DNA from 3 places in the Rahnella sp. PD4 genome. Region 2 is predicted to be linked to each of the others. Evidence: predicted binding sites of a transcription regulator. Region 2 holds the regulator's gene; each other region holds the start of a gene.
What was found. Region 2 encodes ArgR, which controls arginine synthesis, uptake and breakdown. Its sites were predicted from a motif close to ANTGAATAAAAATACANT; they were not measured.

Region 1 (2,276 bases), on a different contig from region 2:
CCAGCATCGCGCTGTTCACCTGATAAGGACGCAGCAGATTAATGCGTTCTTTCCACACTTCTTTCGGCTCCCCCATGGAAACCCAGACGTCGGTGTAAAGGAAATCAGCATCTTTCACGCCGGTTGCGATATCTTCGGTCAGGGTGATGCTGCCGCCGTTTTCTTTCGCCAGATGTTCACAGGTGGCGACCAGTTCGGCTTCCGGCCAGCAGGCCGAAGGCGCAACAAGGCGCAAATCCAGTCCGCATAACGCCGCAGCCTCCAGCAGGGAATTGCCCATGTTGTTACGGGTATCTCCCAGATAGGCCAGACGCATGCCTTTCAGCGGCTGGCCCGGCAGATGTTCCTGCATGGTCAGCAGATCAGCCAGCAGTTGTGTCGGGTGAAATTCGTTGGTCAGGCCATTCCATACCGGTACACCGGCATAGTGGGCCAGAATTTCCACTTTATCCTGCCCGTAACCGCGATACTGAATACCGTCGTACATGCGCCCGAGGACGCGGGCGGTATCTTTCATCGATTCTTTATGGCCGATCTGGCTGCCACTTGGGCCGAGATAGGTGACTTTTGCGCCCTGATCGTATGCGGCAACTTCGAAAGAGCACCGGGTGCGGGTTGAGTCTTTTTCGAAGATGAGCGCGATGTTTTTGCCTTGCAGACTGGCTTTTTCGGTGCCGTTCTTCTTAGCGGCCTTTAATTCTGCGGAGAGTTTCAGCAGTGACGAAATCTCTGACGGGGTAAAATCCAGTAACCTGAGAAAATGACGTTTACTCAACAAACTCATGATGTCGCTCCATAGCGCGTAAGCATTTCGGATTGAATTTAAATTCAATTTAACTGTATGAATATGCAAATACAACCCCGCAGTAAAAACTTTGTCGTTTATAGTGGAGACGCGCCCTGCGGTGTGTGAAAATAGCGTACAAACGTCACATTGATTGAGGACAGAGATATGGCAAACCGTGAATTGCTGGAAGAACAACGTGAAGAGACTCGCTTAATCATCGAAGAACTGCTGGATGATGGCAGTGATCCTGACGCGCTTTACACTATCGAACACCACTTATCTTCAGAGAAATTTGACGTTCTGGAGAAAGCGGCCGTTGAAGCTTTCAAACTGGGTTATGAAGTTACTGATGCTGAAGAGCTGGAAGTGGAAGACGGTTCAGTCGTGATGTGCTGTGATGTAATCAGCGAAATCGCGCTGAAAGCGGAGCTGATCGACACCCAGGTTGAGCAACTGATGAATCTGGCCGAAGCCAACGGCGTCAGTTATGACGGCTGGGGCACTTACTTCGAAGGCGATGACGACGAAGAAGGTGAAGACGGCGAAGATGAAGATTTTGTCGACGAAGATGATGACGGAAAGCGTCATTGATTTTTTCTGAATTTGAAACAAAAGGCTGCTGAATTAAGCAGCTTTTTTTATTTCTGCATAACCCCCTTCTCTTTGTGAGACGCCTCTCGTTTGGTAAATTTCATAAACCATAAGCAAAATATGGTTAAATTCAACACAGCTGCCAAAAGTTAACATACCAATTCTGAAAGATATTCTACCTCATGGTTTGGAGTCAGATTATGGCAGCCGTAAAGAAATTGTCTGTTATAGAAAAACTCGGTTTTGGTATGGGTGACGCCGCTTGCGGGATCGTTTATTCCTCGGTCACGATGTTTCTGACCTACTTTTATACTGATATTTACGGGCTCTCCGCCGCCGCTGTCGGGGTGATGTTTCTGGTTACGCGCATTCTGGATGCCGTGAGTGATCCGCTTACCGGCATTATCGCTGACCGTGTAAAAACCCGCTGGGGGCATTTTCGCCCGTGGCTGATATGGTTTGCCATTCCTTATGCAGTGCTGGCCGTAATGACCTTCACAACGCCTGATTTCGGTCATTCAGGCAAACTGCTTTACGCCTACATCACTTACTCATTGCTGATGCTGTGTTACACCTTTATCAATATTCCTTACTGCGCCCTGGGAGGCGTAATTACGACGGATGATAAAGACCGGCTCTCTGCACAATCTTATCGTTTTACCATCTCCTCTCTGGCCGGTTTACTGGTTTCTGTCGGCACCCTGTGGCTGGTGGATTATTTCGGTAAAGAAAATCTGCAGGCAGGATATCAGGCGACGATGGCGGTAATGGGCGCAATTGCTATTTGTATGCTGGTGTTTTGTTTTTGTTTCACTAAAGAACGGATCACGGCGGAGGATACCCGTGAGGTGTCGGTTCTCAGTGATTTGAAAAAGCTGCTGTCCAATGATCAGTGGCG
Region 2 (2,276 bases):
CGCAGATTTTCTGCTTGCTGGTTTGTGACAAGCTGCGCGGCAGAGGTAGCAAAAGAAACAGCAGACAACAGGCTAAGTGCGGCAATAGTGGTAATAATTTTCATGATATTTTCCTGAATATACAGACGTTGGTGCTTTTCATCAGAGAGCAACGTCAATTGAGGTTTGGATTTATCAGGGCTGTAATATCGGGTTCAGGAGCACGTAAAGCGTGCGGGAACGTAGATGGTGCAGTGACAAATCCTTCTTAGTGCGCATTGCGCGGGCCTGAGTCATTCAGGCCCCTTCGCTTCTTTTACCTGAACTTATTGGTAAATTTCTGCGGTCGCATGGTAGTTACCTTCCTCACGAACTTCGATAACCCGGAATGCTTTAGCACCTTTGGTATCGGCTTTATCTGACAGCGCCTGACGGATATCTGATGGGGCGCCGGCTACGCCACTGACGCTGATCATGCCTGTTGGCTGCATTGTTGAAGCTTGTTCTTGCGTAACAGGTTGTGCTGCAAAAACACCAAATGACAATGCAGAGAGAATGCTTAATGTTGCGATAGTAGTTTTAACTTTCATGATTTTGACCTCGTCGATTTTATTATGTTTCTAACAACTGGTGCTTCACACCACGGGAATGAGTATACATCTAGTCACGGCATAAATTAATAGCGGGCTAATAGTAATTTGGGTTGTTATATGTCAACTATTTGTATTTTTAATAACAAAAAAGCATAAAAAAAGAGTAAAAAATGGTCTTTTTAGGTTAATTTTTCGTAAAATCAATAAGTTGAATGAATTTGACTATTTGTGCTTATTTTTGCTGTGAATCACATACTGGAAAACTTTATGTGACGGGATGGCGTGGTTTGTGACGGAATTTAACCGAAATGGGGGTGTGCGGGCGGCTGTTTTGATAAACGCAAAGGCAGTAATCAATGAAGGAAAGTGTATTGAATGAGGTCAGAGGGAGTGATCTTCTGACCTCAGGCACAGAATGAGGGCGTCAAAAGGAGCAAAATGTTGCAGCCCTATAGCTCTTGCTCAAACAAACTAAGAATCGCATCGTGTAATTGTTTGACGCTAAATCCGCGGGCCGGTGTCGTGAAGATCGTATCATCGCCGGCAATGGTTCCGAGGATCCCTTCGGATTTCCCCAGGGAGTCAAGTAAACGCGCGATCAGTTGTGCGGCTCCCGGGCTGGTTCGGATCACCACAACGGCATCGTTATAGTCGATATCCAGCACCAGATTTTTCAGAGGGCTGGTCGTTGTCGGCACGCCAATCTCAGCAGGCAGGCAGTACACCATTTCCATCTTCGCATTACGGGTTCTGACGGCACCAAATTTTGTCAGCATCCTTGAGACTTTTGACTGATTGATATTTTCGAAACCATCATCCTGAAGAGCGACAACAATCTCGCCCTGAGAACTGAATTTCTCTTCCTTCAACAGCGCTTTGAAGGCTTTGATCAAATCTTCCTGTTTAGCAGGATTACGCATTTTGCACCCTGGTCTCTGAATCATAGTGGGGCTGATTATGCAGATAATTGAATTTTTATGCAACAGAGGTTAACTGCAAAAATCATTAATTAAGCTTGCGACAAGGAATGTAAGTGACGAATTTCCCACGATGATTTCATGAATATGCCAAAATTTTGCATTACGGCTGAGCTGTATTGCACAAGAGTTTACTCTCATGATCTCGATTCAGCTCTCACATTGGACCGAATTTAACCATTTATTAACCTGGCCTATTTTGTGGTGCTACTTTTAATGATGAAGCTTTCCGATAAAAAGTGATTAAAAGCGGAAAAGGTCGACCAGGAGGTGTTTTTTTACTTTCTAAACGACCCACCTCAGATTCTCTGCAGGTAAGCGATTGTTTTTAACGGCGTAAGTGATTAAGGTCACACCCAATTAATTCCACGACACTTATAAGTTAATGATAAAAAAGGAGTATAGGATGAAAGTTGCAGTTCTAGGTGCTGCGGGTGGTATCGGTCAGGCCCTCGCGCTTCTGCTCAAGACCCAGCTACCTTCCGGTTCCGAACTCTCATTATATGATATCGCACCGGTCACTCCGGGTGTCGCCGTCGATCTCAGCCATATCCCTACCGCGGTTAAAATTAAAGGTTTCTGTGGTGAAGATGCTAAACCCGCTCTGGAAGGGGCCGACATCGTCCTGATTTCTGCGGGGGTGGCACGTAAACCGGGTATGGATCGTTCAGATCTGTTTAATGTGAATGCCGGGATTGTGCGCAATCTGATCCAACAAGTTGCCAGT
Region 3 (2,276 bases), on a different contig from region 2:
CGCGTTGCAGTAACATTTCACCCCGTGAAGAGCTGCGGTAGTCCGGGTGAACCGCCACGCAGGCCATTTCGCCAATCCCTTCATCATGAAACGGATAAAGCGCCGCACAGGCGATGGTCAGGTTATCCCGCTCGATAATGGTAAATTTATCGATTTCCATTTCCAACTGCTCGCGGGAACGGCGTACCAGAATACCCTGTTGTTCCAGCGGACGAATAAGTTCCAGAATGCCACCGATGTCGTTGATGGTTGCTCGCCGAACTTGTTCGGCACTTTCCATCACGATTTGCGTGCCAATGCCGTCGCGCGAAAACAGTTCCTGAACCAGTGCACCGTCTTCCTGATAACTGATCAGGTGACTGCGACGTACACCGCTGCGGCAGGCCTTCACCGCGCCGCGCAGGAAGCGAACGGTACCGGAAAGATAATCGCCGCCGGATTCCATCTGATCAATTTTTTGCTGTGCATCATTAGGAAACAGTTCGGAAATAATATTACCTTCCTCGTTGATTACCCCTTGCGAAGAGCAGAAGCCGATCATTTTTTCTGCTTTCAGTTTGATCGCCAGTTGTGTTGCGACTTCTTCGGAAGTCAGGTTGAAGCTTTCACCGGTAACCGAAACTGCAACCGGACCGAGCAAGACAATCGCATTGCTGTCGAGCTGACGGTGAATCGCTTCTTCATCAATACGGCGGATACGCCCACTGTGACAGTAATCAATACCGTCATCGACGCCCAGCGGCTGAGCAATGATAAAATTGCCGCTGACGACATTGATATGCGCGCCCTGAAGTGGCGTATTATTCAGACTCATTGACAGCCGCGCCGTGATATCGAGCTGCAGCAGCCCGGCGGCTTGCTTAACCAGTTCGAGCGCACGTGCATCCGTGACGCGAATATTCTTATGATAAATCGGCTCGTAATTATGCTCAGAAAGGTTCTCATCAATCTGCGGACGGGCGCCATAAACGACGACCAGACGGATGCCTAAACTGTGTAACAGGCCGATATCGTTGACAATATTGCTAAAATTTTCATGTTCAATGGCTTCCCCACCGAGCATGACAACGAATGTTTTGCCTCGGTGAGCATTTATATAGGGAACTGAGTGGCGAAATCCCTGAACCAGTTCAGTACTACGTTCCTTCACGGCAAAACCTCGTATGAATTTTTATTCGTAATTTTTGTATTTTTATTCTTTTGCGGCGCTGTGGCAAGTAAGAAATCTCTGTTTTTGTTTTAACACCCATCACAAACATACAACAAATTGATAAATCGAATAAATGTTTAGGAATGACATGCAGGATATGATTCGTTAGAATTCGTAAAATGAGTTTTTTATCAGCTATTTTTTACTTTTGGACACTTTTTGAGACTGCATGACTGACGATACCCACAATCCCGGAAGACGACGCCTCCTGCAAACCGTAGCTGCTTCCTGGATACTGAGCGTGAGTAAAGTGGGTTTTGCTGCCAGCTCACAGGTCATTGCTGTACGTATCTGGCCCTCGTCTACTTATACCCGAATTACGCTTGAATCCAGCACTCCCTTAAAATATAAGCAGTTTCTGCTCAGCGATCCGCCGCGCGTTGTGGTGGATATCGAAGATGTGCATCTCAACAGTGTGTTAAAAGGGTTGGGCGAAAAAGTCCAGCAAAGTGATCCTTATATCAGACAGGCGCGGGTGGGGCAGTTTGATACCAAAACGGTCCGCCTGGTGTTTGAGCTCAAGCGTGTAATCAATCCACATGTCTTCACGCTGAAACCGGTCGCTGAATTCCATAACCGGCTGGTGCTCGATCTTTATCCGCAAGAGGGTGAAATCAGTGCTCAGGACGATCCGCTGCTGGCGTTACTGGAAGATTACAACCGCGGAGATGTGGCGAGAACGCTACCTCCGGAAAAGGCAAAAGATGGTCAGGCGGGGCGAAGCCGGCCGTTGGTGATCATGCTTGATCCTGGTCATGGCGGTGAAGATCCGGGGGCGATTGGCAAATATAAGACCCGTGAGAAAGATGTTGTATTGCAGATCGGCCGCAGATTACAGAAGCTGATTATGCGTGAACCCAATATGAAAGCGCATATGACCCGCAATGAGGATGTGTTTATTCCGCTTAAAGTCCGCGTGGCAAAGGCACGAAAACTGCGGGCAGACCTTTTTATCTCTATTCACGCAGATGCATTTACCAGCCGTGCAGCAAAAGGCTCGTCGGTTTTCGCTCTGTCGACCAAAGGGGCAACCAGTTCCGCAGCACGTTTTCTCGCACAAACACAG

Region 1: the regulator ArgR is predicted to act here: its motif matches at 816-833, upstream of argF (ornithine carbamoyltransferase).
Region 3: the regulator ArgR is predicted to act here: its motif matches at 1,184-1,201, upstream of argA (amino-acid N-acetyltransferase).

What each region holds. Positions count from the first base shown of each region.
Region 1 covers NZ_JBLZQF010000007.1:20,702-22,977, reverse strand. The annotation lists gene argF (ornithine carbamoyltransferase) at 1-784, opposite strand, end outside; gene rraB (ribonuclease E inhibitor RraB) at 953-1,378, shown strand; gene ACOZIO_RS17230 (glycoside-pentoside-hexuronide (GPH):cation symporter) at 1,579-2,276, shown strand, end outside.
Region 2 covers NZ_JBLZQF010000006.1:234,568-236,843, reverse strand. The annotation lists gene yhcN (peroxide/acid stress response protein YhcN) at 1-104, opposite strand, end outside; gene yhcN (peroxide/acid stress response protein YhcN) at 306-569, opposite strand; gene argR (transcriptional regulator ArgR) at 1,022-1,492, opposite strand; gene mdh (malate dehydrogenase) at 1,956-2,276, shown strand, end outside.
Region 3 covers NZ_JBLZQF010000009.1:54,674-56,949, reverse strand. The annotation lists gene argA (amino-acid N-acetyltransferase) at 1-1,150, opposite strand, end outside; gene amiC (N-acetylmuramoyl-L-alanine amidase AmiC) at 1,380-2,276, shown strand, end outside.